DNA from 4 places in the Allobosea sp. NPDC055332 genome. Region 4 is predicted to be linked to each of the others. Evidence: predicted binding sites of a transcription regulator. Region 4 holds the regulator's gene; each other region holds the start of a gene.

Region 1 (7,742 bases), 200 kb from region 4:
CCGATCGGCACATGGCGCGGTGGCCTGCGGTCGAGGAGGTAGTTGAGCACGTCGACGAAATCGAGCGTGAAGAGGCCGTTGAGCGCGCGCTTATTGGCGTGCTCCCAGGCCGTGATCGCGATGATGGCCTGCTCGACTTCGAGCAGCCAGATCGCGTGATGGTCGATCTCCGAATAGAGCGTCAGCGAGGGCTGCTGGCCCATCGCGGCGAGATCGGCATAGGCGGGCTGATGCCTGGCATAGTGCTGCAGCATGGTTGGAGCCCGCTCGGCGATCTCGGGTTTGACGCTGACGCGTCCGAGCTTGCCGACATCGTCGACCGCGAGCGGCAGATAGGTCGGGGCGCCCAAGGCGGCACGGGCGCCGCGCTCGATGAAGTTCACGGCCGAGGGCGCCGCGATGACGCAGATCAGCAGCAGCACCGCTGGCCGCAGCCTGTCATTGCGCTGACGCCAGTCGAGCAGGAGCACGAGCAGGATCGGCCAGAGTCCGATGAATTCGAGGCTTCCGGTATTCTGCGTCTCGAAGAAGGTCAAAGCCAGCAAGGCGATGGCGAGCCAGCCTACTGGCGAGATGGCGAGCTCGCGCAGCCAGGACAGGGTGCCGGCCGGTCTCGCCTGCCAGGACGAATAGGTGAGCAGACCGATGAGGGCGAGTGTTGGCCCGATGACCTCGAACTTGAACGAGGCCACGGTGAGGAAACGCGGCAGCAATGCCCCCGTATTGAGCCTGAGCAGGATCAGGATGTCGTCGACATAGGCCTGGGTCAGCCCACCACTCGCCAGATCGATGGCAGCGAGGGCTGCGATCGTTGCGACGGCGGCAAGGCAGGCGTCGCGCAGGCGCATCTGCCCGGTCAGCACTGCGTAGCCGATCAGCATCGCTCCGGTGACCGCACCGGTGACCTTGACCAGGAACAGCGTCAGCATCAGTGCCGCGACGAGCCAGATCGTCAGCGCGCGCTCGCGTACGAACATCAGCACGGCGATCAGGATGTAGAGCAGCAGCGCGACGTGCCGGTTGTAATGGCCGTAGCCGTCGAAGCCCGGTAGCGGGTAGACCTCGTGCAGGTTGATCGGCAGCGAGGCGAAGAGCAGGAAGGGCAGCAGCAGCGCCAGCGCAAGCCCTTGCGAGCGCTGCGCGATATGGAAGACGAGGATCGCCAGCAGTGGCAGCGCGAGCGGCAGCAGGGCCCAGTTCGCGGTCAGCAGCGGGTGCGCGTCCGGAAACAGCCGGTCGAGGCCGGAGACGAGATAATAGCCGAGCGGGCCGACCGGCGCGAAAAAGTCGATGTTCGGAACCTGACCGTCGCGGATGCGCTGGACCGCGTCGAAATAGACCGCCGTGTCCCAGTAATACGGTCCCAGTGGCAGGCGCAGCGGCAGCAGCAGCCCGGCGAGAACGAAGGCGAGGAAGGCCGCGAGCCAGATCGACGGAGCAGTCCAGGGACGCGTGGAGACGAGCTCCTTCGCGTCTCTTGCGGCGACCGGCTGGTCCGGGCTCGCGTCCATGATCCGTTCTCGCGTCACGTAGCGCGAAGTAGCAGAAGAATCTTACCGGGCCCTTCCCGACAAGATGAAAAGGGGGTTTACCTCGACCGGGCCACCCGCTCTGCAATGATTGCGAGGGTCATCCTGATGGCAAGACAGCCGGTGCGCCGACTGCCACCAGCCGCCGGGCTCCTGGGCTCGGCATTGGCGTTGTTCGCAGCGGCTGCCGCTGTGGCAGAGGATCGTGCCTTCGCCGATGCCGCTCGCTATGTGCACGACAAGGTCGTCTCGTGCTGGAACGTTGCTCCCGGCGCAGCGCCGGCGGGCACGATCGTGCGCATCCGTTTTGAGCTCGATCGCACCGGCGCAGTGGTCGGCGAGCCAGTCGTGCTCGATCAGCCCCTGGAAACAGGTGCTGCGCGACTGGCCGAGAGCGCGCGGCGTGCCATCATCCGCTGCGCCCCCTATGACGGGCTGAAGCGGCACGGCGCGCTCTATCGGCGCTGGCGTGAAATCGTCCTGAACTTCCGACAGCCCGAATAGGCGGCTCAGGCGCCTGCGATCTCGGCGAAGCGCTTCGGCAGGGCAAAGCCATAGCCGAGCGGATCGTCCGCCTCGATGGCGAAGCTGCCTTCGCCGGCGAGATGGCCGCGGCCGCCCACCTCGACGGTGACGGTGCCAGCGGCAGGGAAATCGACCGGGCCGATCACCTTGCCGGTGAAGGTGCCGCCGGTGATGCTGCGGATTCTGCGGTTCCGGCCGATCGGGATCAGCCCCTTGGCATGGTCGAGCGCCATCCGGGCGGTGACCCCTGAGCCGGTCGGCGAGCGGTCGATCTGGCGCTCGGCGAAGACGCAGAGATTGAAGCTGTCCTGATCCGGCCCGGCCTCGTCAGTGACGATCGTGCCATAGAGGAAGCCGAGGTCGGGTTCGGTCGGATGGGTGATCGCGCGGCTCGCCCGGACCTGGTCGGTCAGCGCGCCCGCCGCGGCGACGATCTCTTCGACCGGTGTCTGCATCAGGTCGAGCCCGAAGCGCGAGGCCGGCAGGATGCAGTAATAGGCGCCGCCATAGGCGATGTCGGTGACGACATCGCCCTGACCCGGCACGGAAACCACGAGATCGCGTGCCTCGACGAAGGCCGGCACGCTTTCGAAGCTGACATTGCCGACCTTGCCGCCTTCGACTTCGCAGGCGAGGCGAAGAAGCCCGCAGGGCGCCTCGATGGCGAAGCGGGTGACCGGCTCGCTCGCCTTCACCAGCCCCTGCTCGATCGCATAGCGGCCGAGCGCGATGGTCGCGTGGCCGCACATGGTCGAATAGCCCTCATTATGCGTGAACAGCACGCCGAAGGCGGCTTCGGGATGGCTCGGCCTGACCGGGATGACACCGTACATGCCGTCATGGCCGCGCGGCTCCAGCATCATCGCACGACGCAAGCTGTCATGCTGCTCGCGGGCCTGCCGGCGCTTGTCGAGAATGCTTGCGCCGGTGAGCTCTGGATAGCCTGATGTGACGATGCGCACCGGCTCGCCGCAGGTGTGGTAGTCGATATAGCTCAGGCGCATGGGCATCCCGTCAATCATAAGCCATCGGCGGCTTGCCCCGTGGCGGATTGCAGCCCCTCTCGCCGCAGGTTTCGGCCGCGATGGCGCAAGCGAAGTCCATCGCTGAGGCCGAGAGTTCCTCCGGCAGGTCGCGCAGTGTCGGTCCGAGGCCGCCGTTTTGCCAGAGCGAAGCGAGGAAGGCGCCCATGAAACTATCACCGGCTCCAATCGTATCGACGATGTCCGGGGCTGGCACGAACCCCGAGATCATTCTGCCCGACGGATGGTGGAGATTCGCGCCGTGATCGCCTTCGGTCTCCAGCACCAGCGGCAAGCCCCCGGCGAACCATCGCTTGAAGACCTTGCCATAGCCGATGTCGAAGACGGTAACGGCGTCGTCCGAGCTGAGTTTGATCAGGTCACACAGAGAGGCTCGCTCCTCGATGGCACGGCGCGTCTCCGGAAGCGCCGGCGGCACGGCCGGCCTGACATTGAGATCATAGCTGACGCTGAGGCCGGCTTCACGTGCACGCCGCATCAGCGCCAGCGCCGCCTGGCCCGAGACGCCGAGCGTCGCGCCGAAGGAGGTGACGTGCAGATGCGCGAAATCGTCGAGATCCGCCGGCGCGGGCGGCGCGGTATCGAAGGCCGTGCCGTTCAGCGAGAAGCGATAGGTCGCGGCACTGTCTGCGTCGAGCGAGGTGACCGTGGCGGAGGGCGTCGGTGCATCGCAGATTCCGACGAAACGCTGATCGATGCCTTCCTCTGTCAGGCGTCGGAGGAAAAACCGGCCGAGCGTGTCCTGTGAGAGGCTTGCATTGTAGGCTACCGGCGCGCCGCAGCGAGCCAGCGCCAGGGCCGTGTTGAAGCCAGAGCCGCCGAGCACGGCCTCGCGCTTGTGCCCGGCACGGCCGGGTACAATATCGACGAGCGCCTCGCCATAGACGAGGACGCCCCTGCCCGTCACAGCAGCCCGCGCTTGGCGAGGTTGCGCATCAGATGCGAGGCGCCGAAACGCCAGGGCTCGCATTCGTCGGTGCGACGCATCCGGTTGACCAGCGCGCCGAGCTCGGGCGCCGAGATGGTGACGACGTCGCCGTATTTGTGGGTGAAGCCGCCGCCCGGCGCGTCGCGATCCTTGATCGGCGCGAACATGGTGCCGAGATAGAGCACCGCCCCGTCCGGATACTGGTGGTGCGGGCCGATCATCTGCGCCGCGAGGTCGGCCGGGTCGCGGCTGATCCTCGCGATCGAGGACGAGCCTTCGAGCGTGAACCCGTCCTCGCCCGCGACGGTCAGGCTCACCGTCGTCCTGCGGACATGGTCGAGCGAGAAATCGCCGTCGAAGAAGCGGATGAACGGGCCGATCGCGGCGGCCGCATTGTTGTCCTTGGCCTTGCCGAGCAGCAGCGCCGAACGCCCCTCGACATCGCGCAGGTTGACGTCATTGCCGAGGCTGGCGCCGACGATGCGGCCGTCCGAGGCGACGACCAGGACGATCTCGGGTTCCGGATTGTTCCAGCTCGATGCCGGATGCAGGCCCGCATCGGCGCCGGTGCCGACCGCCGACATCGGCGGCGCCTTGGTGAAGATCTCGGCGTCCGGCCCGATGCCGACCTCGAGATACTGGCTCCAGCTGTTCTGGGCGATCAGCACCTCCTTGAGCTTCATCGCCTCGGGCGAGCCGGGCTTGAGCTTGGAGAGGTCGTCGCCGATCAGCTTGCCGATCTCGGTGCGGATCGCGGCGGCAGCGGCCGGGTTGCCGCGCGCCTTCTCCTCGATGACGCGCTCCAGCATCGAGACGGCGAAGGTGACGCCGGCGGCCTTGACCGCCTGCAGGTCGACCGGGGCGAGCAGCCAGGGCTTGCCGTCATTGCGCGTGGCGGCAGAGCTGTTGGCGAGGAGATCGGCGAGCGAGCCGAGATTCTCGCCATCAGCGGCGCGCAGTGCCGTTGCCGGATCGGCGGTCTCGCAGAGGTCGCGCATGGTCGGGAAGGTCGCGGTGATGTCGATCACCGTGTCGCCCTGGAGCTTGACCACCGACGGCCCGGCGAGATCCGGCCGCCAGACCCGGCCGGCCAGCGCGGCGCGGTCGGCATCGGCCGGCAAAGTGTTGGCGGGCGTGAGCGAAAGCGAGGCCATGGCTGATCCAGGTTGTGTGCAGTGTACAAGACGGGTGGGAAGAACAGCCGCTTCCGCAGGAAATCGCAAGTGCGCGGATGCGCGTCCACAGCGGGGCGGAAATGTCATCGTTTTGTCATTGAACTGTCGCCCCGGCTTCATGCTAGCTTGCGCACCAACGACAAGAACGCCCGCGCATACCGGGGGCTGAGAGGGAGCTGATCATGACCTTCAAATTCAAGACCCTGACCGCGGCCGGCGTGTTCGCACTCGCCGCTGCTTCGCCGGCTATGGCGCAGACCGAAATCCAGTGGTGGCACGCCATGACCGGCGCCAACAACGACGTCGTCGTCAAGCTGGCCGAGGAGTTCAACGCCTCGCAGAAGGACTACAAGGTCGTCGTCGCCTACAAGGGTTCCTATCCCGACACGCTGAACGCCGGCATCGCCGCCTTCCGCGCCGGCAACGCGCCGCACATCATGCAGGTGTTCGAGGTCGGCACCGCGACGATGATGTCGGCCAAGGGCGCGATCAAGCCGGTCGCCGACGTGATGAAGGACGCGGGCGAGAAGTTCGATCCGAAGAGCTACCTGCCGGCGATCACCGGTTACTATTCGACGACGAAGGGCGAGATGCTCTCCTTCCCGTTCAACTCGTCCTCGATGGTGATGTGGTACAACAAGGACGCGCTGAAGAAGGCCGGCCTGCCGGAGGCCCCGCCGAAGACCTGGCCGGAAGCGTTCGAAGCCGCCAGGAAATTGAAGGCCGCCGGCTGGGACAAGTGCGGCATTTCCACCGCCTGGACGACCTGGGCCAATATCGAGCAGCTCGGTGCCTGGCACAACGTGCCGGTCGGCACCAAGGCCAACGGCTTCGACGGCTTCGACACCGAGTTCAAGATCAACGGCGACCTCTTCGTCAAGCATCTGACCAACCTCGCCAATCTGCAGAAGGAAGGCGTGTTCTCCTATTCCGGCCGCACCAACACCGGCGAAGGCCGTTTCACCTCGGGCGAATGCCCGCTGTTCCTGACCTCCTCGGCCTTCTTCGGCAACGTCAAGGCCAACGCCAAGTTCGACTGGTCGAATGCGCCGATGCCGTATTATCCGGATGTCGCCGGCGCCCCGCAGAACTCGATCATCGGCGGCGCTTCGCTCTGGGTCATGGGCGGCAAGAAGGCCGACGAGTACAAGGGCGTCGCCAAGTTCTTCACCTTCCTCTCGGACGTCGACCGGCAGGTGAAGCTGCACACCGAGTCCGGCTATCTGCCGATCACCAAGGCGGCCTATGAGAAGGTCAAGGCGTCGGGCTTCTACAAGCAGAACCCCTATCTCGAGACGCCGCTGCTCGAACTCAACAACAAGGAGCCGACCGACAACTCGCGCGGCGTCCGTTTCGGCGGCCTCGTCCAGATCCGTGACATCTGGTCGGAGGAGATCGAGGCGGCCCTGAACGGCCAGAAGACGCCGAAGGCGGCACTCGATGCGGCTAATGAGCGTGGCAACCAGGCGCTGCGCCAGTTCGAGCGTACCGCCAAGTAAGACAAGACTGATCGGAGGCCGGGACCATAATCCCGGCCTTCCTTGCCGCCGGGCTGGCCGATGCAGAAATATGCTCACTTCAAGGGGCTGACGATCCCGCTGCTGCTGCTCCTGCCGCAGCTCGCGATCACGCTCGTCTTCTTCTACTGGCCGGCGAGCCAGGCCGTCTGGCAGAGCTTCCTGCTGCAGGACGCCTTCGGCATCTCGACCGAGTTCGTCTGGTTCGAGAACTATCGCGACCTGTTCGCCAAGCCCGAATACTACAAGGCGCTGATCAACACCGGCATCTTTTCGGTCTTCGTCGCGCTGCTCTCGCTCTCGCTGGCGCTGCTCTTCGCGGTGATGGCGGATCGGCAGATCCGCGGCGCAGAGATCTACAAGACGCTGCTGATCTGGCCCTATGCCGTCGCGCCGGCCATCGCCGGCGTGCTCTGGATCTTCATGTTCGATCCCTCGCTCGGCATGCTGGCGCGGGGGCTGCAGAGCCTTGGCGTCGCCTGGAATCCGCGCCTCAACGGCAATGATGCGATGACGCTGGTCATCCTGGCCGCGACCTGGAAGCAGATCTCCTACAACTTCCTGTTCTTCCTCGCCGGCCTGCAGTCGATCCCCAAGAGCGTGATCGAGGCAGCGGTGATCGACGGCGCCCGGCCGATGCGGCGCTTCTGGACCATCGTCTTTCCGCTGCTCTCGCCGACGACCTTCTTCCTGCTGGTCGTCAACCTCGTCTACGTCTTCTTCGACACCTTCGGCATCATCGATACCATCAGCGGCGGCGGTCCGTCGGGTGCGACCGAGACGCTGGTCTACAAGGTCTATTCCGACGGCAAGGGCGGCACCAATCTCGGCGGCTCGGCAGCGCAGTCGGTGATCCTGCTGATCATGGTCATCGGCATGACCGCCTTCCAGTTCCGCTTCATCGAGCGGAAGGTGAACTACTGATGGCGTCCGTACTCTGGCAGGAGCTCACCGCCGAGGAATTGCGCGAGAAGGCGGCGAAGGATGCCGTCGTCGTGCTGCCGGTCGCCTCGATGGAGCAGCAC
Region 2 (7,742 bases), on a different contig from region 4:
TGCACCGTCCAGCCGATCGTGTCGCCGAGCTCGAGCAAAGCGAAGGCGCCGGCCGGTCCGGGCATGGTGGTGAAGCTCTCGGTCAGCGACTGCAGCGTCAGATGCGGGATGGCGTCGACGGTGGTCAGCGTGTTCCAGTGGACATGGCCGGCGATGCAGAGCATCGGCACCTTGGCCCGTGCCAGCACGGCACGGACGCGCTCGGCACCGGGATAGGTCGAGGACGCCGGGTTGCGCTCGAAATAGTAGTTGCCGACCTGGCCATGGCCGGAGACGGGGACGTGACTCATCACCACGAGCGGCCGGTCGGCCGCCTCGATCGTTGCGGCGAGCCAGATCAGGTCGGCCTCGCGCAGCACGAAGCCGCCCGGACGGTGGATGCGCGAGTCGGCGGCCCAGAGCACGAGGCGCCAATCGCCGAGATCGACGGTGCGATGGCCGAGGCCCTGGCCGAGGATCTCCTCGTTCTCGGCGACACTGAGATGGTCACGGTCATGGTTGCCGCAGAGATGGAAGCGCGGTGTCTCGATCGGCGCGAAGGCCTCCGCGACCTCCCGCTCCAGCCGGATATCGGTAGCGTGATCGACATCGGAGATGCGGTCGCCGAGGTCGATCACTGCGTCCGGCCTGGCGTCGGCGACGAAGCGGCGGAACTCGCCCATCAGCGGCAGTGCTGCGGTGCCGACCTTGGTGAAGCTGTTCTCACCATGGTGGATGTCGGCGACGAAGGCGAGGCGAAGGGAGCGGGTCATGGCGAGGCTCGTCGGGCAGGATCGGGAAAAGGGAGCGGGAGCCGGTGCTGCCGGCTCCCGCAATCGCATCAGCGCGCGGCGAGGGTCACGCGACCGGCGCGGAAATCGAGCACATAGGGGATGTGCCCCTGCAGCGGCCTCCAGGCGAGCGAGCGCTTCATGCCGTAGGACTCATAGGGCTGGTAGAGCGGCAGCACCGGCGGGTCGTTCTTGATCGCCTGCATCAGCGAAGCATAGGCCTGCTTGCGCTCGGCAAGATCGGTCGAGAAGCGGAACTTATCCCAGAGAGCGATATAGGCGTCGTCGGCCTTGAAGCGGCCTTCCGAGGCGGAGTTGCCGGTCGGTGCCCACATGATGCCGAAGGCGCCGGCGGGATCGGGGAAGTACATCGGGTTCGACCAGCCGCGGGCCATCATGGTTGGGTCGGAGCCGGTCCATTGCTCGGTGACGTTGAGCTGCATCTTGACACCGACGGCACCCCACATCTCCTGGATCGCCTGCGCGGCGAGCAGGCCGTTGGTGTAATAGGCCGCCTGGATGTCGTAGCGGATCGGCGAGCCGTCATAGCCGGCTTCCTTGAGCAGGGCCTTGGCCTTGACCGGGTCGTATTCGAAGGTGGTGAGCTCCGGCATGTAGAGCGGGCCGAACTGCGCGAAGCTGTGCGAGGTCGGGACCTTCGCCTTGCCGAACCAGAGCGCCTCGTTCAGCGTCTTGCGGTCGATCGCGTAGGACAGGGCCTGGCGCAGCTTGGGATTGGCCATCTTCGGGTTCTGGGTGTTGAAGATGACGACGTGGAAGAGCGGCGTCTGCATGCCCTCGACCTTGAGCTTCGCATCGGCGGCGATCGGCTCGAGCTGGTCCGGCGGGACGTTGGTGATGAGGTCGACCTCGGCGTTCTTCAACGCCGTCAGGCGGCCGGAGAGCTCGGGAATGCGCGTCACCGTCACCTTCTGGAACGGCGCCTTCTCGCCCCAGAAGCCGTCGAAGCGCTCATAGACCAGGCGCTGGTTCGGCACGAATTCGCTGATCTTGTAAGGGCCGGTGCCGACCGGCTTCAGCGCGAAGGCCTCGAAGTCGGACGCTTCGGCGACGTTCGGATCGCCGGTCAGAGCCATCACGTATTTCTTCGGGACGATCATGCCCTGCTGCACGTTGAGCAGCGTCTCGAACAGCGGTTCCGGCCGGGTCGCGGTGATGCGGATGGTCTCGGCATCCACGGCCTCGACCTTGGCCATGTTCGGCAGCGTGTCGCGCTTGCGCACGGTGTAGGGCGCGAAGGTCGAATTGATGATGCGGTCGAAGGAAAAGACGACGTCCTCGACCGTCATCGGGTCGCCATTGTGAAAGGTCACGCCCTGGCGGATCTTCAACTCGATCACGGTCGGCGAGATTTGCGTCCAGCTCGTGGCGATGCCCGGTTGCCAGACGCTCTCGGCGCGGGTGGCATCCTTGCCGATCAGCGGGTCGAAGGCGTTGAAGTAGAACTGCGAGCCGACATTGGAGAAGTCGCGGCCGGGATCGAGCCAAGGCGCCATGTTCTGGACGCCGACCTTCAGTTCCTGCGCCTGGACGAGGTTGATGAATGCGGTGGCCGAGAGCGCCGCGAGTGCCAGGGTCTTCAGGGTCTTGCGCATGAGGGTCTGTCCCTTGTTCGGGTGAACGGCATGAATGGTGGGCAGGCGGTTAGCGTCCGCGCAGGCGCGGATCGAGGCGGTCGCGCAGTGCATCCCCGAGCAGCATGGCGACGAGACTGACGAGCACGATGACGAGGGCCGGGACGGCGACGATCCAGGGCGCTGAGGCCATGTAGTCGCGCCCCTGTCCCACCATCGAGCCGAGCGTCGCCGTCGGCGGCTGGACGCCGAGGCCGAGGAAGGAGAGCGCCGATTCCAGCAGGATCAGGTTCGAGAAGTTGAGGCTCGCCATGACCACGACCGGCGAGATCAGGTTCGGGATCATGTGGACGGTGGCGATGCGCCAGGGGCCGGCGCCGGCGGCGCGGGCGGCCTCGACGAAGGGCATCTCGCGCAGGCTGAGCACTTGCGCCCGGATCAGCCGGGCGAAATGGGCCCAATAGGCGATGCCGAGGACGCAGATCAGTACCGCGACGTCGGTTCCGGCGAGTGCCACGACGAAGAGCGCGACCAGGGTGAAGGGCAGCGACATCATGATGTCGACGAGGCCCATGATCAACGCATCGGCCCAGCCGCGCAGCAGCCCGGCGGCCAGGCCGAGCGCCGCGCCCAGCGCAAGGCCGAGCAAGGTGCCGAACAGCGCGAGCGCGAGCGTCAGGCGCAGGCCATGGAGACAGCGCGAGAGCAGGTCACGCCCGAGCTGGTCGGTGCCGAGCCAGTGGAGAGGGTTGGCGGTTGCGAAGCGAATCGGAGGCTTCAGGCGCGCCAGCAGCCGCTGCTGATCGGGCTCGAAGGGCGAGACCAGCGGGGCGAGGATGGCGAGCGCGAGCAGCACCAGGCCGAGCAGCGCGGCAGCCGTGACCAGCAGGTTGGCTCCGCCCAGCGCGGGGAGCTTCAGCCGCGGCAGCCGGCGCGGCGGCAGCATCAACTTGGCGTCTGCGATCTCGGTCATGGCGTTCAGGCTCCGACCAGGCGCACGCGGGGATCCGACGCCGCATAGGCGAGGTCGATCGCGAAATTGACGAGGATCACGGCGCCGGCGACGACGAGGACGCCGAACTGCAGCACGGGATAGTCACGGCGGAGCGTCGCGCCGACGAGGAGGTCGCCGACCCCGTTCCAGGCGAAGACGGTCTCGACCACGACGGCGCCGGAGACGAGCGTGGTGATCTGCAGGCCGAGCACGGTGATGACCGGGATCAGCGCGTTGCGCAGGCCGTGCCGGAGGATGACGGCGCCTTCGGAGAGGCCCTTGGCGCGGGCGGTGCGCATATAGTCCTCGGAGAGGACGTCGAGCATGGCGTTGCGGGTGTAGCGGGTGAGTGCTGCGACGAAATAGGCGGCGAGCGCCACGGTCGGCATCGCATAGTGCAGCAGGGTCGCGGAGCCGGCGCTCGGCAGCCAGTGCAGCGTGTAGGAGAAGATCAGCAGCAGCAGGATGGCGAGAACGAAGTTCGGCACGGCGTAGCCGAGGAAGGCGACGAAGAGCACGCCCTGCCCGCGTGCCTGCCCGCGCCAGAGCGCGGCGAGGATGCCGAGGGGCACGCCGACGGCGACGGTCAGCGTCAGCGTCGCGAGGAGGAGCGAGGCGCTCTGCCAGAGCCGCTCGCCAAAGATGACGGCGACGGGCCGGCGTTCCATCAGGCCGAGGCCGAAATCGCCGGAGAGCAGCGACTTCCAGAACAGCAGGTATTGCTCGGCGACGGGGCGGTCGAGGCCCCAATAGGCGATCATCTCGGCGCGCGAGGCGGCATCGAGCCCCTCAGGCATCAGGAAGTCGATCGGATTGCCGGTCAGCCGCGTCGCCAGGAAGACGGCGGTGACGATCGCCCAGAGGGTGATCGTCATACGCAGGAGACGGCTGCCTAGGAATGCGAGCATGGCGTCCTCGGGGACGGGCTGCGGGTGGCGCTGCACGGCCGCATCAGCAGGCCGGGACGTGAGCCTTCTGGCAGTCTTCCATGACAGGTTTATGAATTTAACTCAGAATATATGGTATTTGACACTGAGATAATCTCAGTTCATGCAGATCGCGTTTCAATGCGGAGTTTGCAGTGCACGCAGCGGACGATATTCGTGGCTGGCTGATCGATCTCGACGGCACATTGGTGTGCGGCGGCCGGGCGATGCCAGGCGCGCATGCCTTTCTGGAAGCCTGCGCGGGCCGTTTCGTCGTGGTCTCCAACGACGCCGAGCACACCCCGGCCGAACTGGCAGGCGAGTTGCGGCAATTGGGTCTCGATGTTCCGGCGAGCCGCATCGTGCTGGCCGGCGCGGTCGCGCTCGACGAGATCGCAGCGCGGCAGCCGGGTGCGCGCGTGCTCGTGCTGGCGAGTGACAGCTTGGCGCGCCATGCCCGCGAGCGGGGCCTCGTGCCGGTCCGGACGCGGCCCGATATCGTCTTCCTCGGCCGCGACCGGCGTTTCAGCCACAAGCGGCTGGCGCTCGCCGCCAATGCCGTGCGGGCGGGCGCCGAGCTCGTCGTCGCCAACCCTGACCTCGTCCATCCCGGGCCGGACGGCGCGATCGTGCCGGAAACCGGTGCGCTGCTGGCAGCGCTGCTCGCCTGCACCGGGCCGGTCAATTATCGGCTCATCGGCAAGCCCGAACCCGCTCTGTTCGCCGCGGGTTTGGCCCTGCTCGGCCTGCCCAAGCGGTCAGTCGCGATGCTCGGCGACAATCCAAGGACCGATGGCGACGGCGCCCGTCGCTTCGGCCTGCGCTATGTCGAGATCGCCGGCGGGATTTTCCCGCAAGCGCATGGCGAGACGGCTTGCCCGCGGGAAGAAGCCGTGATGGCCTTGCCGGCATGACCAGGCCAGATAGCGACGCGATGCCCGAGAGCCTCGACCGGCCGCGCGCCGGTGCCCATGACGGCTTCGATGGCGTGATCGAACGATTGACGGCGCTGCGCCCGACGCTGCCGCCGACGGCCGCGCGCATCGCCGACGTCTTCCTCGCCCATGCGGCCGAGGTCGTGCACATGTCGGTGACGGAGGTGGCCGAACGGGCGGAGGCGAGCGAAGGCAGCGTGATCTCGCTCTGCCGCCAGCTCGGCGCGCGCGGCTTCCAGCAGGTCAAGATCGCGCTGGCGCGCGACCTGGTGCAGCCGGTGCAGTTCATCCACGAGGACCTCGCCCGCACCGACGATACCGGGACCGTGATCGAGAAGATCTTCCGCAGCGATCTGCAGGCGCTGCACGACACCATGAAGGTGCTCGACAAGAGCGCGATGGAGGGCGCGGTCGCCGCCATCCGTCGGGCGCGCCGGGTTGAGCTCTACGGTATCGGCAGCGCCGCCCCGATCGCGGAGGACGCCAATTACCGGCTGCTGCGCATCGGCGTCGAATCCAAGGTCGTGGTCGATTCGCACGTCCAGGCGATCAGCGCCTCATTGACCGGCCCCGACGTCGTCGCGATCACGATCTCGCATTCGGGCTCGACCCATGAGACCGTCACGGCGACGAGGCTGGCGCGCGAGGCGGGCGCGACCACGATCTGCATCACCAATTTCGGCAAGTCGCCGCTGCTCGCCTATGCCGATATCGTGCTCAACACCATGGCGCGCGAGACCCAGTTCCGCACAGAGGCGATGACGAGCCGCATCGCCCAGCTCGCCGTGATCGACGCGCTGATCGCCTGCCTGTCGCTGGCCGATTACGACAAGGCTGTGGCGACGATCGGCCGGACCTTCGACGTGCTCTCGACCAAGCGGTTCTAGCGGACTGCCGCGATCGGGCTGTGGCTGCTGCTCCTTCGCGCGACATGGCTTCGGGTAGAAAATTGTGGAATCCGGAATCGGCGCGCGACAGATTCCGCTTGGCCGGGATCGGCAGATATGTGACGCCGCAGCACGAGCGCCAGGAACAGGACGATGCGCCACGTGACCAGCCTGATCGATCGCATGCGGCATGAGGCGCCCGAGATGAACCGGGCCGAGCGTAGCGTCGCCGAGATCATCCTGGCCGATATCGACGGCGCGACCCGGATCAGCACCAAGGACCTCTCCACGCAGGCACAGGTCAGCGAGCCGACCGTGGTGCGTTTCGCCCGCCGGATGGGCTGCGACGGTTTCACTGATTTCAAGATTCGCCTGGCGCAGGAATATGCGATCGGCCGGATGTATATCGCCGCCGAACGCCAGCAGCCGGCTGACACCGGCAACGAGGTCGCCGAGCACGTCTACAACGCCACCATCCAGGCGCTGGCGATGGCTTTCAGTCAGCATGATCCGAAAGCGATCGAAGCGGCCGTCGACCGGCTCGACAAGGCGCGTCGCGTTTTCTGCTTCGGCGTGGGCGGCAGCTCGGCCAATGTCGCGACCGAGGCGGAGAACCGGCTCTTTCGCCTCGATGTCGCGGCCTCTTCGACGGCCGATCCCTATCAGCAGCGCGTCATGGCCGCGACCTGCGGCCCCGAGGATGTGCTGCTGATCTTCTCGGTCACCGGCAAGCCGCGCTCGCTGCTCGACAGCGCAGAGATCGCCCGCAGCCAGGGTGCCGGGGTCATCGCCGTCACCCATCCGCCGAGCCCGCTCGCCGAGCTCGCCAGCGTGCTGGTGCCGCTGCAGGCCTTCGACGAGGAAAAGTTCTTCTACATGCCCAATCGCGGCCGCTATGGGCAGCTCTTCCTGCTCGATTGCATGGCGACGCTGCTGGGGGCCCGCCGCATGAAGATCGTCTCGAAGAAGCTCTGGCGGGCGCGGGCGACGCTGATCGCCCTGCATGGCAGCACCGAAGGTCAGCCGATCGGCGACTGAGTCTACGATTTGGTAATTTTGCTACATTCTGGATTTCAACAGGCGCAGCGCCACGTCGGGCGCGGCCGATCGTCGCGATGGATTGCTGTAATTATCAATAATTTCAATGCGATGAATTGATTTTCATGATGGCGTGAGAACGCTTTTGTTCGCGACTCAATAGCTGCATCTTCAAGAGATCGGGTGAACGCGCCATGCGGATCACGTTAGCTCGATTGACAGTAAATGTAATCTAGCTACATTCCCGGCCCGTCGCGCCTTGCGCAATAACAAAAGACGAGCCGAGCCATGCAGCCAGCCGACGGGACGATCGTTTCCTTCCAGTTCGACGAGGTCGTCGTACCCGCCCATCCCGGCGTGATCAATTCGGACAGCCTGGCCAAGCCGCTGCACATGCTGCCGGTCGGCGGCAAGGCGAGCTGGAGCGTGCAGTTCGACGAATTGCCCAAACTCATTGTCCGGATGACGCTCAAGAACGGCGTCGTCGGCATCGGCGAGTTCTATCGCGACCATGAATGGCCGCGCATCGAGGCGATCTGCGCCAACCTGCTCGGCCAGTCGGTATTCGACCTCCCGCTCCAGAACCTGCCGCTGCCG
Region 3 (7,742 bases), on a different contig from region 4:
CTGCTGGCGCCGCTCGGCTTCGGCCAGGCCAATGTCGTCGTCGCCGTGCCGCAGGCCTGGATCGACGTCCGCACCATGGCCGATCTCGACGACGTCGCCGCGACCATGCGCGCGCGTCACGGCCGCAAGCTGCGCGTCGCCACCAAATACGTGAACCTGACCCGGCGCTTCTTCGCCAGCCACGGCCTCGCCGATTACCGCATCGTCGAGAGCCTGGGCGCGACCGAGGGGGCCCCCGCCGCCGGCACGGCCGAAATCGTCGTCGACATCACCACCACCGGCGCGACGCTGGCGGCGAATGCGCTGAAGGTGCTCGACGACGGCGTCATCCTGGCGTCCGAAGCCAATCTCGTCGCCTCGGTGCGCGCGCCCTGGAGCGAGCAGGCCCGCGAGGCTGTCGCCGCCATCCTCTCGCGCATCGCGGCCGAGGAGGAGGCGCGCTCGCTGCGCGAGGTCCGGGCCGTGCTCAACGCCACTTCGCCGCAGCGGCTCGGAGAGATCGCCCATCGCCTCGGCGCGCGTTTACCTTTCGGTGCGGCCGGCAGCGACGGTGTCGTCACCCTGCACTGCCCGCGCAAGGCGGTGTTTCCGTTGGTCGAGGAGCTGGGCAAGGCGGGCGCCGACGACATCACCGTGCGCACGCTCGACTATGTCTTCCGCCGCTCCAATCCGTTGCTCGAGCGGTTGCTGGCACGCATCTGACCCGCCGGATTCCCGACGCAATGTCGGGGTAACCAGCCAAGGCGAAGCGATTTCGGTGCAAGTCGTACCAAAAGCGGTGCGATCGAGACTTGCGCTCGCCACCGCGATCGGTGCAGTGGAAAGTGTCGGTTCTCCGTCGCGCTCTTTCCAATCGGGGTCTGGACCAGTTGAATACGCAGTCGCGCCTTGGCCTCCTGGCCGCCCTCGCTCTCTCCCTGTCGCCGATGCTGGTGACCGATGCGCTTGCCCAGCGTCGTCAGCAGATGCCACCTCGTGGCGAGCAGCCGGGAGGGGAGGCTCCGCCGCCGCGGCAGCAGGAGAAGAACTTTCCGTTCGACGCCTCCTGGACCATCCTGCAGATGAACGGCAAGCCGGTCACCGGCTATCGCGCCACGCTGAAGGTCGATTCCAATCTGCGTGGCACCGGCTTTGCCGGCTGCAACACCTTCTCGGCCTCGGCCTATCCGCTGCGCCAGCAGGGCTTCGCCGTCGGTCCGCTCGCAGTCACCAAGATGGCCTGCGACAAGGGCGCCTCTGATTTCGAGCGCGGCTATCTGATGGCGCTGCGCAGCGCCCGGCAATGGGATATCGTCGAGGGGCGCCTCGTCATCAAGACGGCGAGCGGCGAGATTCGCTTCGACCGCGGGATCTGAGCTGACACGCTCCTTTCTCCCCTTGCGGGAGAAGGTGGCCCGAAGGGCCGGATGAGGGGTCACGCAGGTCTTGCAAGGTTTCGGTGCTCGGCTGCGCAACGCTAGCAAATGGCGTTGCGCGCGCCCCTCACCCTAGCCCTCTCCCGCAAGGGGAGAGGGGACAGTTCGCGCTGATCATCCAGCCTCCGCCATGGCCTTCGCCTTCGGGCTGAAGGTGCCGTCGGCGTTCTTCTCCATTGCGATCAATTCGTCGTGCATGGCGCGCAGCGTCGAGCGGTGGCCGATCGAGACGATGCTGGTCTGCGGCAGTTCGCGCCGGATCACCTCGTAGATCTCGCCTTCCAGCTTCTCGTCGAGCGAGGCGGTGGCCTCGTCGAGGAAGAGCCAGTCGGGCTTGGCCAGCAGGGCGCGCGCGACCGCGAGCCGCTGCTGCTCGCCACCCGAGAGGCGCTGGCCCCAGAGGTCGACCTCGTCGAGCCGGTCGGTGAGATGGCCGAGCTTCACCTTCTCCATCGCCGCATGGATGTCGGCGTCGCTGAAGGCGTCCGGCTCTGACGGGTAGGCGAGTGCGGCGCGCAGCGAGCCCTGCGGCAGATAAGGCCGCTGCGGCAGCACCAGCATGCGCTGCCCTTCCGGCGTCACGACCTTGCCCTCGCCGAACGGCCAGATGCCGGCGAGCGCGCGGAACAGGGTCGACTTGCCGGACCCGGAAGGGCCGATCACGAGAGTCGAGTGCCCGGCAGGCAGTGTGAGGTTCGAAGCCTGCACGATCGGCTGCCCGTTCGGCAGGTTGAGCGCGAGCGTCTCGATCGTCGCGTCCTTGACCGGCTTCTCGATGATGTCGATCGCTGCGCCTTCGCCGTCGGCTCCTTGCGCTTCCGCCTTGGCGATCGCTGCCTCGAAGGTGGTCAGGCGGTTGATCGAGGCCAGATAGGAGGCGATCGACTGGTAGCTGTTGATGAAGAAAGACATCGCCGTCTCGACCCGGCCGAAGGCCGAGGACACCTGCGTCAGCACGCCGAAGGCGATCGCGCCGGCGAAGTAATAGGGCGCCAGCAGCACGAAGGGGATGACGACGTTGGCCTGATTGTAGGACAGCGTGAAGGTCGTCAGTTTCAGCCTGCGCCAGAGCAGGTTGTAGAAGTTGTCGACGATGCCGCCGAAGGTCTCGCCGAGATGGCGCCGCTCGGCGCCTTCGCCGCGCATCAGCGCGATCTGCTCGGAGTATTCGCGCAGGCGCGCCAAAGCGAAGCGGAAGTTCGCTTCGCGCCGCTCCTGCTCGAATTCGAGCCCGATCAGCGGCTTGCCGATCAGGTGAGTGATCCAGGTCGCGATCGCGGCATAGATCAGCGTCGCCCAGAAGATGAAGCCGGGGATGACGATATCGGTGCCGGGCACGGTGATGGCGACCGGGATCGACCAGAGGATGATCGAGAACGAGACCAGCGTCGAGACCTGGGTGATCAGCGTCAGCGAGAAGCTGTAGGTCTGATTCAGGAAGGCACGGGTGTCTTCCGAGATGCGCTGGTCGGGGTTGTCGGCCGTGCCGGCGAGCGAGATGCGGTAGTGGTTGCCGTTGCCGAGCCAGCGCTTGTTGTACTCGCCCGCCATCCACTCGCGCCAGCGGATCAACAGCACCGAGTTGGCGACGGTCTCGATCAGCACGCTGATGACCGAGACGGCCGCCCAGACGCAGAACACGTTAAGGAGTTGCTCCCAGAAGGCCGGCGCGTTCTTCTCCTGGAGGGCGTTGTAGAAATCCCGGTAGAAGAAGTTGATGCGCAAGGAGATGCCGACCTGCGCCTGGTTGAGCACGATCAGGAAGACGACGAGCGCGACCGCGAACGTGCCGAGCCGCATCCGGTAGCGGCCGAATGGCCCGAGATTGGCGATCTGCGGCTCGGAGGATTCGAAGTAGGGCGAGGCGATGCGGGCGATGCGCTGCACCACCGGGACGAACGAAACCAGGTAGATCAGGATGCCGAAGACGGCGACTGTCGTGGCGAGGCTCGCCGGCGGCGCGGCCGCCTGCCAGGCGGTGGGCCAGAGGCCGAGCTGAGCGAGCAGCGCGCCGGCCCCGAAGATCACGTATTCCGTACCGAAGATGCCGGAGAAGATCTTCAGGAAGAACGGGATCGTAGTCGCCCGGAATGTCGCGAGGGCGAGCAGGACGCCGATCACGCCGAGGCCGAGGATGCCCGTACTCCCGCTTTGCTGGCCGACCACGAGCGCGATCACGGCGAGCGCGGCGATGGCGAAACTCAACAGGCGCATGGCGTCGTCCTTGTCGGGGAATCAGCGCAGGAGCCGCGCTGTGTAGGAAAGAGCTTTGTAGATCAGCCCTGCGCACAAAAAAGGCCCGGCTCAAGGCCAGGCCACGCTTTTTCAGCGTTTTGTGATGGGCCTTCAGTCCTTGTCGACCGAATAGGCGCCGGCGCCGGCCGCGAACAGCACGAGGAAGCCACCGGCGACCGCGAGGTTCTTCATGAACAGCAATTGCTGCATCGGCTGGGCCCAGTTCATGTGGAACAGCACCGAGGCGGCGATGGTGAAGGCGAACAAAGCGAGCGCCGCGAGGCGGGTCTTGTAGCCGACGACGATCATCAGCCCGCCGATCAGCTCGACGATGATGACGAGCGGCAACAGGATCGCCGGAACGCCGGCCGAGCCCATATAGGCTTGCGTCCCGGCATAGCCGTTGATCTTGGACCAGCCGCCGAGCACGAACATCAGGGCGAGCAGGATGCGGCCGACCAGCTTGGCGGCATCGCCCAGGGCAGGGTTGTTCATGAAAAAGACCCCCGAAAGCAGGACGCGGCAGGATGCCGCACCTATCGCGATCTAGGGCCTACAACCAAAGTCGATGCAAGCCTGCGGGGCCTCTTCCTTGTGCAAAGCGCGATTGCCAGGCCCGGCTCAGCCGCCCGGCTTCTGCTTGCGCCGCGCTTCCAGCTCCTCAGTGACGGCGATGACGTCGAGATAATCCTCGTGCCTGGCCGGCGCGTAGCGCGACACTTGCCCGTCGGTGAAGGTCTTGAACACCTCGGGGGCCTCGTCCTTCATTGTCACCATCGCCGCGACGAAAGCGTCCTTGAGGGCAGGGGGCAGATTCGCGCGAGTCGAAAACGGGCTCGCCGGGATGAGCGGTGAGGTCCAGATCACGCGCGTCGCGCCGGCTGGGATCATGCCGCGCAGCGCCAGCCGCTGCACGACGCCGGAATTCTCGTTGACCTGATAGGTCGCGGCGCCATCGAACTGGCCCCGGACCAGCGCCAGCACCGAATTGTCGTGGCCGCCGGAGAAGACGGTGCCGCTGAAATGGGCCTGCGGGTCGAAGCCCTGCTTGCGCAGGAAATAGGCGGGGAAGGCGAAGCCGGAGGTCGAGTTCGGATCGGCGAAGGCGAAGCTCTTGCCCTTGAGGTCGGCGATCGTCCGATAGGGGCTGTCGGCACGCACGACCACGACCGAATAATAGCCCTCCTGGCCGTTGTTATCGACATCCCGGAACAGCGGCTGCAGCTTGTCGCCGAGCACGCGCCGGCCGAGCGAATAGACCGCCGGCCCGAAGCGAGCGAATTCGAGCTGGTCGGCGCGCATCGCTTCGACCAATCCGGCATAGTCGCTGACCCGGTAGAGCTTCACCGGCACGCCGAGCTTCTGTGTGAGGTAATCGACCACCGGCTGGTTTCGCGCAACCGCGGCCGCCTCGTTCTCCGCCGAGGAGACGCCGAAGCGCACCTCCTTGATCGCCTGCCGCCAATCCTGCTGGGCGAGGGCGGGCAAGACGAGGCTCGAAGCTGAGCCGGCGAGCAGCAGGCGGCGGGTGATCATGATCGGAACTCCTAAGGTGCCTGACCTGATCAGCTGACGGCGTCGGAGCCGTTACGATGCGATGTCGGTTGCGCGACGCGCCGGCAAACGAAAAAGGCCCGGCTTGCGCCGGGCCTCCGTGGTTCTCGCAAAAGGCGAGGGCTGGACTTCCTCAGAAGTCCATGCCGCCCATGCCGCCGCCGCCCATCGGGGGCATCGGGGCGTCCTTCTTCGGCGTCTCGGCGATCATCGCCTCGGTGGTGATCAGCAGGCCGGCGATCGAAGCCGCGTCCTGGATCGCCGTGCGCACGACCTTGGTCGGGTCGATGATGCCGGCCTTGACCAGGTCGCCGTACTCGCCGGTCTGGGCGTTGTAGCCCCAGGCGTAGTCCTTCGACTCGAGCAGCTTGCCGATCACGACCGCGCCGTCATCGCCGGCGTTGTCGACGATCTGGCGGGCCGGGGCAGCGATCGCCTTGCGGACGATCTCGACGCCGGTCTTCTGGTCGTCGTTCTGGGTCTTGATCGACTTGACCGAGTTCAGGGCGCGCAGCAGGGCGACGCCGCCGCCCGGCAGGATGCCTTCTTCCACCGCAGCGCGGGTGGCGTTCAGGGCATCGTCAACGCGATCCTTCTTCTCCTTGACCTCGACCTCGGTCGCGCCGCCGACGCGGATGACCGCGACGCCGCCGGCGAGCTTGGCCAGACGCTCCTGCAGCTTCTCACGGTCGTAGTCCGAGGTGGTCTCCTCGATCTGCGCCTTGATCTGCGCAACGCGGCCCTCGATGTCCTTCTTCTTGCCGGCGCCGTCGATGATCGTGGTGTTCTCCTTCTCGATGCGCACCTTCTTGGCGCGGCCGAGCATGTTGAGCGTCACGGTCTCGAGCTTGATGCCGAGGTCTTCCGAGATCATCTGGCCGGCGGTCAGGATCGAGATGTCCTCGAGCATGGCCTTGCGGCGGTCACCGAAGCCCGGAGCCTTGACGGCCGCGACCTTCAGGCCGCCACGGAGCTTGTTGACGACGAGCGTGGCCAGAGCCTCGCCCTCGACGTCCTCGGCGATGATCAGTAGCGGCTTGCCGGTCTGCACGACGGCCTCGAGGATCGGCAGCATCGCCTGCAGCGACGACAGCTTCTTCTCGAAGATGAGGATGTAGGGGTCCTCGAGCTCGGCGACCATCTTCTCGGCGTTCGTGATGAAGTACGGCGAGAGATAGCCACGGTCGAACTGCATGCCCTCGACGACGTCGAGCTCGGTGTCGGCGGTCTTGGCTTCCTCGACGGTGATGACACCCTCGTTGCCGACCTTCTGCATCGCGGTCGAGATCATCTTGCCGACCGACTCGTCGCCGTTCGCCGAGATGGTGCCGACCTGCGCGACTTCCGCGTTCGAGGTGACCTTCTTCGAGTTCTTCTTGAGGTCGGCGACGATGGCCTCGACGGCCAGGTCGATGCCGCGCTTCAGGTCCATCGGGTTCATGCCGGCCGCGACCGACTTGGCGCCTTCACGGACGATCGCCTGGGCGAGCACGGTGGCGGTGGTGGTGCCGTCGCCGGCATGGTCGTTCTGGCGCGAAGCGACTTCGCGGACCATCTGAGCGCCCATGTTCTCGAACTTGTCGGCGAGCTCGATCTCCTTGGCGACGGTGACGCCGTCCTTGGTGATGCGCGGGGCGCCGAACGACTTCTCGATCACGACGTTGCGGCCCTTCGGACCGAGCGTGACCTTCACGGCATTGGCGAGGATGTCCACGCCGCGCAGCATCTTGTCGCGGGCGTCGGTGGAAAAGCGAACTTCTTTGGCAGCCATGAGACTACTCCTGATTGGACTCTACGGAAGGGTGGTCGTCAGGCTGCTCAGCCGACGATGCCCATGATGTCGGATTCCTTCATGATCAGGAGATCCTGGCCGTCGATCTTGACTTCGGTGCCGCTCCACTTGCCGAAGAGGACGCGATCGCCCTTCTTGACATCGAGCGCAACCAGCTTGCCAGCGTCGTCGCGGGCGCCGGCGCCGACGGCGACGACTTCACCCTCTTGGGGCTTTTCCTTGGCGGTGTCGGGGATGATGATGCCACCCTTGGTCTTCTCTTCGCCATCAAGGCGACGGACCACAACGCGGTCATGCAGCGGACGGAACTTCATGGTTCTGTCTTCCTCTCGGTCATATTCTGGACGGGCTCGTGACTGGCCCGTGAAAGGGGTCTGTTAGCAGTCTCACCGAGTGAGTGCTAACGGACGTCGCGGAGATAGGCCCGGGGTCTGCGGGAGTCAAGGAATCCGCTGCGCAAAAGGTGAATGCGGCGACCGGCCGCCGATCTGCGCTGCTGCGGCCGAACGTTAAACCGGCTATCGTGGCAAGATGACGACGCCGGTATCCGACCTCAAGCTCGACGACATCGCCCGCTCCTGCGTAGTGTTGCACGTGCGCATGACTGCACGAGCCGTGACCCGCGCCTATGACGAGGCGATGCGGCCGAGCGGCCTGAAGATCACCCAGTTCGTGCTGCTCTCGGCGCTCTCGACCGGCGCCTGGCGCTCGGTCACCGAGCTCGCCGACCGTTTCGCGCTGGAGCG
Region 4 (7,742 bases):
TGGCGCGGAGCTCCCCGGCGGAGAAATCCGAGAGATCGAGAAAGTGACGCACTGGAGACCCCATGCTCATTCCGCCGCCGGCCGGGCGAGCTCGGCCTCGACCGCCCCAGCCGCCTTGTCCAGCCGCGCCACCGCTTCGGCCACCTCGCTCTCGCCGATGATCAGCGGCGGCAGCAGGCGCACGACATTGTCGCCGGCCGCGACCACGAGCAGGCCGGCGGCCCGCGCCTGCGCGACGAAATCGGTGTTCGGGGTCTTGAGCTTGAGGCCGAGCATCAGCCCCTCGCCGCGGATCTCCTCGATCACCTGGGGATGCTGATCCTTGAGCTGAGCCAGCGACTGGCGCAGGCGCAAGGCCGTCTTCTGGACATGGTCGAGGAAGCCCGGCGCCAGGATGACGTCAAGCACGGCGTTGCCGACCGCCATGGCGAGCGGGTTGCCGCCGAAGGTGGTGCCGTGGGTACCGAGCGTCATGCCGGAGGCCGCCTCCTCGGTGGCGAGGCAGGCGCCCATCGGGAAGCCGCCGCCAATGCCCTTGGCGATCGACATGATGTCGGGGGCGACACCGTAATGCTCATAGGCGAAGAACTTGCCGGTGCGGCCGACGCCGGTCTGGATCTCGTCGAAGATCAGCATCAGCCCGTGCTCGTCACAGAGCTCGCGGAGTTGCTTGAGAACACGCATCGGCACCGAGCGCAGGCCGCCCTCGCCCTGGATCGGCTCGATCATCAGCGCGGCGGTCTCCGGCCCGATCGCGGCCTTCAGCGCCACCTCGTCGTCGAAGGGCACCTGGTCGAAGCCGTCGACCTTCGGGCCGAAGCCGTCGATATATTTCTGCTGACCGCCGGCGGCGATGGTCGCGAGCGTGCGGCCATGGAAGGCGCCCTCGAAGGTGACGATCCGGAAGCGCTCGGGGTGGCCCTTCGCGGCGTGGCACTTGCGCGCCATCTTGATCGCGCACTCGTTCGCCTCGGCGCCCGAATTGGTGAAGAACACGCGTTCGGCGAAGGTCGCCTCGCAGAGCCGGCGGGCGAGCTTCTCACCCTCAGGCATCGTGTAGAGGTTGGAGGTGTGCCAGATGCGCTGGGCCTGGGCAGTCAAGGCCTCGACCAGATGCGGATGGGCATGGCCAAGCGAGTTGACGGCGATGCCGGCGCCGAAATCGAGATAGCGCGTACCATCGGCGGTGATCGCCCAGGCACCTTCGCCACGCTCGAGGGCGATCGGGGCACGGGCATAGGTCGGCAGGAGAACGGAGGAAGCGGTGCTCATGGAGCGATATCCTTGCGGCGAGACAGGGAGGAAGCGCGGAATCTCAGGCCGGGAACGGCAGGGTGGGACGCAAGCGGCAGCATGCCGGCATGATGCGACCCGCCGGCGACATTATCGTCGCTGGCCGTTCCCGCCGTCTCGTCGCGCGTCAAGCCGCATCGAAGGAAAATCCCGATCGCTCAAAAACATAAGCGCCGCCCTTGGGGGCGGCTGCGTGATGCGACTATGCAAAACCGGCCCCGCCCTGTCAATTGCGCCTGCCCTCGCGGCAGCGTTGCCAATTAGACTCACCGGCCGGCCGTCTGCAGCGATTGGCTGGGGAAAAGCCGAATTAGGATTCGGCGACTCTTGTGGCTGAGTCAGGCCATCTTGTATGGTCTTTCTCGTCAGATACGACATCTCGTGCGGCGTCTCCAGTATCGTCAGTTCCGGGCGTAACGGCTTCCGTTTAGCGACGGGCGCTGCCGGTATCGGATTCCGCCATGATCTCTCCCTATGCCGCGCCGGCTTGCTGGCGGGGCATAACGAAGACAGGTGCAATTCCATGACCGAAGCCGGAGCCTGGACCGACGAACGCGTCGAACTGCTCAAGAAGCTCTGGAATGACGGCCTGAGCGCGAGCCAGATCGCCGCCGAGCTCGGCAATGTCACGCGCAATGCCGTTATCGGCAAGGTGCATCGCCTTGGCCTCTCCGGCCGGGCCAAGAGCCCGGGGTCGGCCACGCCACGCCCGCGCAAGCCCGCTGCCCGTCCGCCGAGCCACCCGGCCGGTCATCACAGCAATGGCGGCGCCGGGCTGACCCGTGGCAACACGGCGCTCGCCCCGCAATTTTCGCCCGAGATCGAAGCCGAGGCGCAGGTCGCGCGCGCGCCAGCCCCATCCGAGGACGTGGTCGTGCCGTTCTCCGAGCGGGTCACCATCATGGAGCTGCGCGAATACATGTGCCGCTGGCCGATGGGCGACCCGACCTCGCCGGAGTTCCGCTTCTGCGGCGGCCGCAGCGCGACCGGCCTGCCCTATTGCGCCTATCACGCCCGTATCGCCTACCAGCCGGCGGCCGACCGCCGCCGCGACCGCAAGGCCATCCGCGCGTAACGACGCCTCTCGATAAAAAGGTTACAGAAGCCGGCCTTTGGGCCGGCTTTTTTGTCGTCGGACAGGCTTGATGCATGAGGCATCCATGGACACCGCCGCCGCTCACCCGATCGAGTATGCATGTGCCCTGCCGATCAAGGAGGGGCTGCTCCTGCTGGGACTGAGATCGCCACATCGCCGGAACCGGCCGTCCTGCTGGGACACGGTCGGCGGTCACGTCGAGCCGGGCGAGACCGCCGAGGCGGCCCTAGTCCGCGAACTCCAAGAGGAAATCGGCATCACACCGACGGGTTTCCGCCACTTCGAGACCATCGAGACGACCGAGACGGACGGCATCACACCCGCGCTCTGGCACCTGTTCACGGTGAGCCAGTGGACCGGCCGTGCGCCTGAGATCACCAATGACGAGCACAGCGAAATCCGCTGGTTCTGCTTCGATGAGGCCCAATCGCTGACACCGCTGGCATCGGAGGCCTATCGTCCGGCGTTCGCCCGGCTGGCCGAGGCCTTCGGGCCAGGCTGGTAATCGGACAGGCGCGCATGACGACATTCGCGATCTATCTCGGCGCGGCGCTGGCGGAGATCGCCGGCTGCTTCGCCTTCTGGGCCTGGCTGAAGCTGGACAAACCGGTCTGGTGGCTGCTGCCGGGCCTGATCCTGCTCGCGATCTTCGCCTGGCTGCTGACCCTGGTCGACAGCCCCGCCGCCGGGCGCGCTTTCGCCGCCTATGGCGGCGTCTACATCGTGGCGTCGCTGGCCTGGATGACGCTGGTCGAGAAGGTCCCGCCGGACCGCTACGATCTGGCTGGCGCAGCGCTCTGCCTCGCCGGCGCAGCGATCATCGTCGCCGCACCGCGCTGACGAAAACCGTCAGCCGCGCGCAAAAGTCTCGTCGAAGGCATAGCCGGCGCCACGCACGGTGCGCAGCGGATCCTTGGAATTGGCCGGGGTGATCGCCTTGCGCAGCCGCCCGACATGGACGTCGACGGTGCGCTCGTCGATGTAGACGTCGCGCCCCCAGACGGCGTCCAGCAGTTGCGCCCGCGAATAGACCCGGCCCGGCGCCTGCATCAGGAATTCGAGCAGGCGGAACTCGGTCGGGCCGAGATGCAATTCGGCGCCGGCGCGGCGGACGCGCCGCGTCGTGCGGTCGAGTTCGAGATCGCCGGCGGCGAGCAGGCCGGCGACATGGCCGGGCTTGGCGCGGCGCAGCAGCGCCTGGATGCGGGCGATCAGCTCGGGCAGCGAGAACGGCTTGACGACATAATCGTCGGCACCGGTGGCGAGGCCGCGCACACGTTCGGTCTCCTCGCCGCGGGCGGTCAGCATGATGATCGGCACGCGCTCTGTGTCACGGCGCGTGCGCAGGCGCCGGCAGAGCTCGATGCCGGAAAGGCCGGGCAACATCCAGTCGAGCAGGACGAGATCCGGCGTATGGTCGCGCAGATGCAATTCGGCGTCATCTCCGCGCGCCACGCTATCGACCTCGAAGCCCTCGGCCTCGAGATTGTAGCGCAGGAGCAGGGTGAGCGGCTCCTCGTCCTCGACGATCAGGATGCGTGCGGGCATGTCAGCGTCCGTTCAAGCGCCCGCCGGTTCAGCCATTGGCTGCCGGCAGGTCGACGAGGATGTTGGTGGTGTCGAGCTTCGGCCGGCTTTCATCCATGGACTGGCCGGTGACGAGGTAATGGATGGTCTCGGCGATATTGGTGGTGTGGTCGCCGATGCGCTCGACATTCTTGGCGCAGAACAGCAAGTGCGTGCAGAAGGTGATGTTACGCGGATCTTCCATCATATAGGTCAGAAGCTCGCGGAACAGCGAGGTGTAGAGCGCGTCGATCTCGTCGTCGCGGCGCCAGACTTCCATCGCCTTCTGCTCGTTGCTGGCGGCATAGGCGTCGAGCACGTCCTTGAGCTGGGCCTGGACCAGGCGGCTCATATGCTCGAGGCCGACGACAGCGCGATGCGGCGGCGAGAACTGTCCGGAGATCGCGACGGCGCGCTTGGCGATGTTCTTGGCGAGGTCGCCGACGCGCTCGATGTCGGCGGCGATGCGGATCGCCGAGATCAGCTCGCGCAGATCGTTCGCCAGCGGCTGACGCCGGGCGATGGTCAGGACGGCCTTCTCCTCGACCTCGCGCTGGAGGTTGTCGAGACGCTGGTCGGCACTGATGATCTTCTGGGCAAGCGCGGTGTCACGGCGGACCAGCGCGACGGTGGAGTCGCCGAGCATGCGCTCGGACATGCCGCCCATCTCGGCGAGGCTGCGGCGCAGGCCTTCGAGATCGGCGTCGTAGGAGCGGACGATATGGTCGGACATCGGGGCGTATCCTTTGGAGCTGGCCGACGCTGAGGACTCAGCCGAAGCGGCCGGTGACGTAGTCCTGCGTCTGCTTCTTGTGCGGGTTCATGAAGATGGTGTTGGTCGCGTCGAACTCGATGACCTCACCGAGATACATGAAGGCGGTGTACTGCGAGATGCGCGCCGCCTGCTGCATGTTGTGGGTGACGATGACGATGGTGAAGTCGCTCTTCAGCTGCTCGAGCAGGTCCTCGATCTTGCCGGTCGAGATCGGGTCGAGCGCCGAGGTCGGCTCGTCGAACAGGATGACCTCGGGCTTCTGGGCGATGGTGCGGGCGATGCAGAGGCGCTGCTGCTGGCCGCCGGAGAGGCCCATGCCGGAACTCTTCAGCTTGTCCTTGACCTCGTCCCAGAGCGCGGCGCGGCGCAGCGCGCCCTCGACGCGGTCGTCGAGCTCCGACTTCGGCGGCTTCTCGTAGAGGCGGATGCCGAAGGCGACATTGTCGTAGATCGACATCGGGAAGGGCGTCGGCTTCTGGAAGACCATGCCGATGCGCGAGCGCAGCTCGTTCACGTCGACATTGTTGGAGATGATGTTGCGGCCGTCGAGCAGGATCTCGCCGGTCGCCTTCTGCTCGGGATAGAGCGAGTAGATCCGGTTGAAGATGCGCAGCAGGGTCGACTTGCCGCAGCCGGACGGGCCGATCAGCGCGGTGACGTGCCGGTCGCGGAAATCGAGGTTGATGTTCTTCAGCGCCTTGTGCTCGCCGTAGTAGAAATCGAGGTTCTTGACGGCGATGCGGACCGGCGCTTCGGCGTCCAGCGTCTGCGGGCTCAGTTCCAGGGTCGAGAGCATCTGCATGGTCCTTCCGATCGGACGCTGATCACTTGCCGCCGCGCACGATGCGCCGGGCGACGATGGAAAGCACGAGGATTGAGACGGTGATGATCAGCGAACCCGCCCAGGCGAGCTGCTGCCAGTTCTCGTACGGGGCGGAGGCGAACTGGTAGATCGTCACCGGCAGGTTGGAGACGCCGCCGACGAGGTTCGGCGAGAACCAGAAATTGTTGTTGAGCGCGGTGAAGATCAGCGGCGCGGTCTCGCCGGCGATGCGGGCGAGCGCCAGCAGGATGCCGGTGACCATGCCCGACTTCGCCGCCCGCCAGGTCACCGAGGTGATGACGACCGAAGGCGGGGCACCGAGCGCGGCGCCGGCTTCGCGCAGCGAGCCCGGCACGAGGCGCAGCATGTCCTCGGTGGTGCGCACGATCACCGGGATCGCGATGATGCCGAGGGCGACGCCGCCGGCCCAGCCGGAATAGCCGCGGAACGGCTCGACCATGATCACGTAGACGAACAGGCCGATCAGGATCGAGGGCGCCGAGAGCAGGATGTCGTTGATGAAGCGGATGAGGTCGGCGAGCTTCGAGGCCTTGCCGTATTCGGCGAGATAGGTGCCGGCGAGCACGCCAATCGGCGTCGCCACGGCGATGCCGAGGAAGGTCAGCACGATCGAGCCGACGATGGCGTTGGCGAGGCCGCCGCCCTCCGTGCCGGGACCGGGCGTGATCTGGGTGAAGGTCGCGGCGGAGAGCCCGCCCAGCCCCTTCACGATCAGCATGCCGAGGATCCAGAACAGCACGACGATCGCGATCAGGGTGAAGCTCGTCGCGATGATCTTCATCAGCCGGTCGGCGGTGCGGCGCGAGGAGCGCACGCGGCCCCATTCGACATGCGGCGTGGTCATGGTCTTTGCGGGTGTCGCCATGGTCATTGTCGAAGCTCCCGCTCAGTAGCGCTTGACGCGCGCAACCAGGAGGCGCGCGATCACGAGGACGACGAAGGTGACGAAGAACAGGATGCAGCCGAGCGCGATCAGCGAGTTGAGCTGCAGGCCGAGCGCCTCGTTGAACTCGTTGGCGATGCGCGAGGCGATGGTCGAGCCGGGGTCCATGATCGAGGAGGACAGCCGGTTGGCGTTGCCGACGACGAAGGTGACCGCCATGGTCTCGCCGAGCGCGCGGCCGAGGCCGAGCATGACCGCGCCGATGATCGAGACGCCGGCCTGCGGCACCAGGACGTGGCGAACGACCTCCCAGGTGGTCGCGCCGATGCCATAGGCGCTTTCGCGCAGCACCGAGGGGATCTGGTCGAGCATGTCACGGGTGATCGAGGCGATGAACGGGATGATCATGAAGGCCAGGATGATCCCGGCGGTCAGGATGCCCAGCCCCGAGGGCGACCGCGAATACAGGATCGTGCCGACGATCGGCATGCCCTCGACGATGTTCGAGAGCGGGATCTGGACATAGGCGGCAAAGAGCGGCGCGAAGACGAACAGCCCCCACATGCCGTAGATGATCGAGGGTACGGCGGCGAGCAGCTCGATCGCGGTCGAGACCGGCTGCTTGAACCAGGGCGGTGCCAGCTGGGTCAGGAAGACGGCGATGCCGAGCGAGAGCGGGACGCCGACGACGAGCGCGATCAGCGCGGTCGAGAGGGTGCCGACGATCGCCGGCCAGGCGCCATATTGCTCGTTCTGGGTGTCCCAGACGCTCGAGGTCAGGAAGCCGAAGCCGAACTCGCGGAAGGCCGGCCAGCCGCCAATGACCATCGAGACCATGATGCCGGCGAGCAGCACCAGCACAAACAGGGCCGCCAGGAAGCTGGCGTTGCGGAAGATGAGATCGAAGGTCCCCATCGGGGTCTTGCGCACCGGCGCGCTCGGTGCGGCGAACTGATCGGTCACGGCAGACATCCGTGGTTACTCCGGTCTCGTAAGGCGACTATCGGGGCGAAACGATACTCTGGTCGTCGCGAAGCGGGGGCCGTAGCCGGCCCCCGCCCCGTATTCTCGTCGCGGGAGCGATCAGAAGATCGGCTTGCCCGCCGGATCGGTGACGCCCTTCCAGGCGTTGCGGACCTGATCCTTGACGTTGGCCGGCAGCGGCACGTAGTCGAGGTCGAGGGCGAGCTGGTCGCCGCTCTTATAGGCCCAGTCGACGAACTTCAGCGCGGCCTGCACCTCTTCCGGCTTCTCCGGCTTGGCGTGCACGAGCAGGAAGGTGGCG

What was found. The regulator PhoB, encoded in region 4, activates phosphate uptake and scavenging genes when phosphate is short. The targets are predictions, from matches to a motif close to TGTCATNNANCTGTCAT.
Region 1: a site for PhoB is predicted at 5,293-5,309, ahead of ugpB (sn-glycerol-3-phosphate ABC transporter substrate-binding protein UgpB). Genes of this name have one in related genera too.
Region 2: a site for PhoB is predicted at 4,348-4,364, ahead of ACWIGM_RS23200 (HAD-IIA family hydrolase). Genes of this name have one in related genera too.
Region 3: a site for PhoB is predicted at 5,248-5,264, ahead of phnD (phosphate/phosphite/phosphonate ABC transporter substrate-binding protein). Genes of this name have one in related genera too.

What each region holds. Positions count from the first base shown of each region.
Region 1 covers NZ_JBSHMO010000005.1:492,885-500,626, forward strand. The annotation lists gene ACWIGM_RS27835 (hypothetical protein) at 1-1,511, opposite strand, end outside; gene ACWIGM_RS27840 (hypothetical protein) at 1,638-2,033, shown strand; gene ACWIGM_RS27845 (proline racemase family protein) at 2,039-3,058, opposite strand; gene ACWIGM_RS27850 (carbohydrate kinase family protein) at 3,069-4,004, opposite strand; gene ACWIGM_RS27855 (fumarylacetoacetate hydrolase family protein) at 4,001-5,179, opposite strand; gene ugpB (sn-glycerol-3-phosphate ABC transporter substrate-binding protein UgpB) at 5,383-6,699, shown strand; gene ugpA (sn-glycerol-3-phosphate ABC transporter permease UgpA) at 6,760-7,641, shown strand; gene ACWIGM_RS27870 (creatininase family protein) at 7,641-7,742, shown strand, end outside.
Region 2 covers NZ_JBSHMO010000004.1:338,415-346,156, forward strand. The annotation lists gene ACWIGM_RS23180 (metallophosphoesterase family protein) at 1-752, opposite strand, end outside; gene ACWIGM_RS23185 (ABC transporter substrate-binding protein) at 821-2,386, opposite strand; gene ACWIGM_RS23190 (ABC transporter permease) at 2,436-3,338, opposite strand; gene ACWIGM_RS23195 (ABC transporter permease) at 3,344-4,267, opposite strand; gene ACWIGM_RS23200 (HAD-IIA family hydrolase) at 4,441-5,199, shown strand; gene ACWIGM_RS23205 (MurR/RpiR family transcriptional regulator) at 5,196-6,107, shown strand; gene ACWIGM_RS23210 (MurR/RpiR family transcriptional regulator) at 6,261-7,145, shown strand; gene ACWIGM_RS23215 (mandelate racemase/muconate lactonizing enzyme family protein) at 7,434-7,742, shown strand, end outside.
Region 3 covers NZ_JBSHMO010000002.1:620,661-628,402, reverse strand. The annotation lists gene hisG (ATP phosphoribosyltransferase) at 1-702, shown strand, start outside; gene ACWIGM_RS11610 (META domain-containing protein) at 870-1,355, shown strand; gene ACWIGM_RS11605 (ABC transporter ATP-binding protein/permease) at 1,530-3,629, opposite strand; gene ACWIGM_RS11600 (DoxX family protein) at 3,762-4,145, opposite strand; gene phnD (phosphate/phosphite/phosphonate ABC transporter substrate-binding protein) at 4,272-5,186, opposite strand; gene groL (chaperonin GroEL) at 5,338-6,975, opposite strand; gene groES (co-chaperone GroES) at 7,023-7,310, opposite strand; gene ACWIGM_RS11580 (MarR family winged helix-turn-helix transcriptional regulator) at 7,528-7,742, shown strand, end outside.
Region 4 covers NZ_JBSHMO010000005.1:292,121-299,862, reverse strand. The annotation lists gene argF (ornithine carbamoyltransferase) at 1-64, opposite strand, end outside; gene ACWIGM_RS26920 (aspartate aminotransferase family protein) at 67-1,272, opposite strand; gene ACWIGM_RS26915 (GcrA family cell cycle regulator) at 1,817-2,368, shown strand; gene ACWIGM_RS26910 (NUDIX hydrolase) at 2,454-2,894, shown strand; gene ACWIGM_RS26905 (YnfA family protein) at 2,909-3,229, shown strand; gene phoB (phosphate regulon transcriptional regulator PhoB) at 3,239-3,937, opposite strand; gene phoU (phosphate signaling complex protein PhoU) at 3,966-4,688, opposite strand; gene pstB (phosphate ABC transporter ATP-binding protein PstB) at 4,726-5,526, opposite strand; gene pstA (phosphate ABC transporter permease PstA) at 5,555-6,439, opposite strand; gene pstC (phosphate ABC transporter permease subunit PstC) at 6,461-7,429, opposite strand; gene pstS (phosphate ABC transporter substrate-binding protein PstS) at 7,541-7,742, opposite strand, start outside.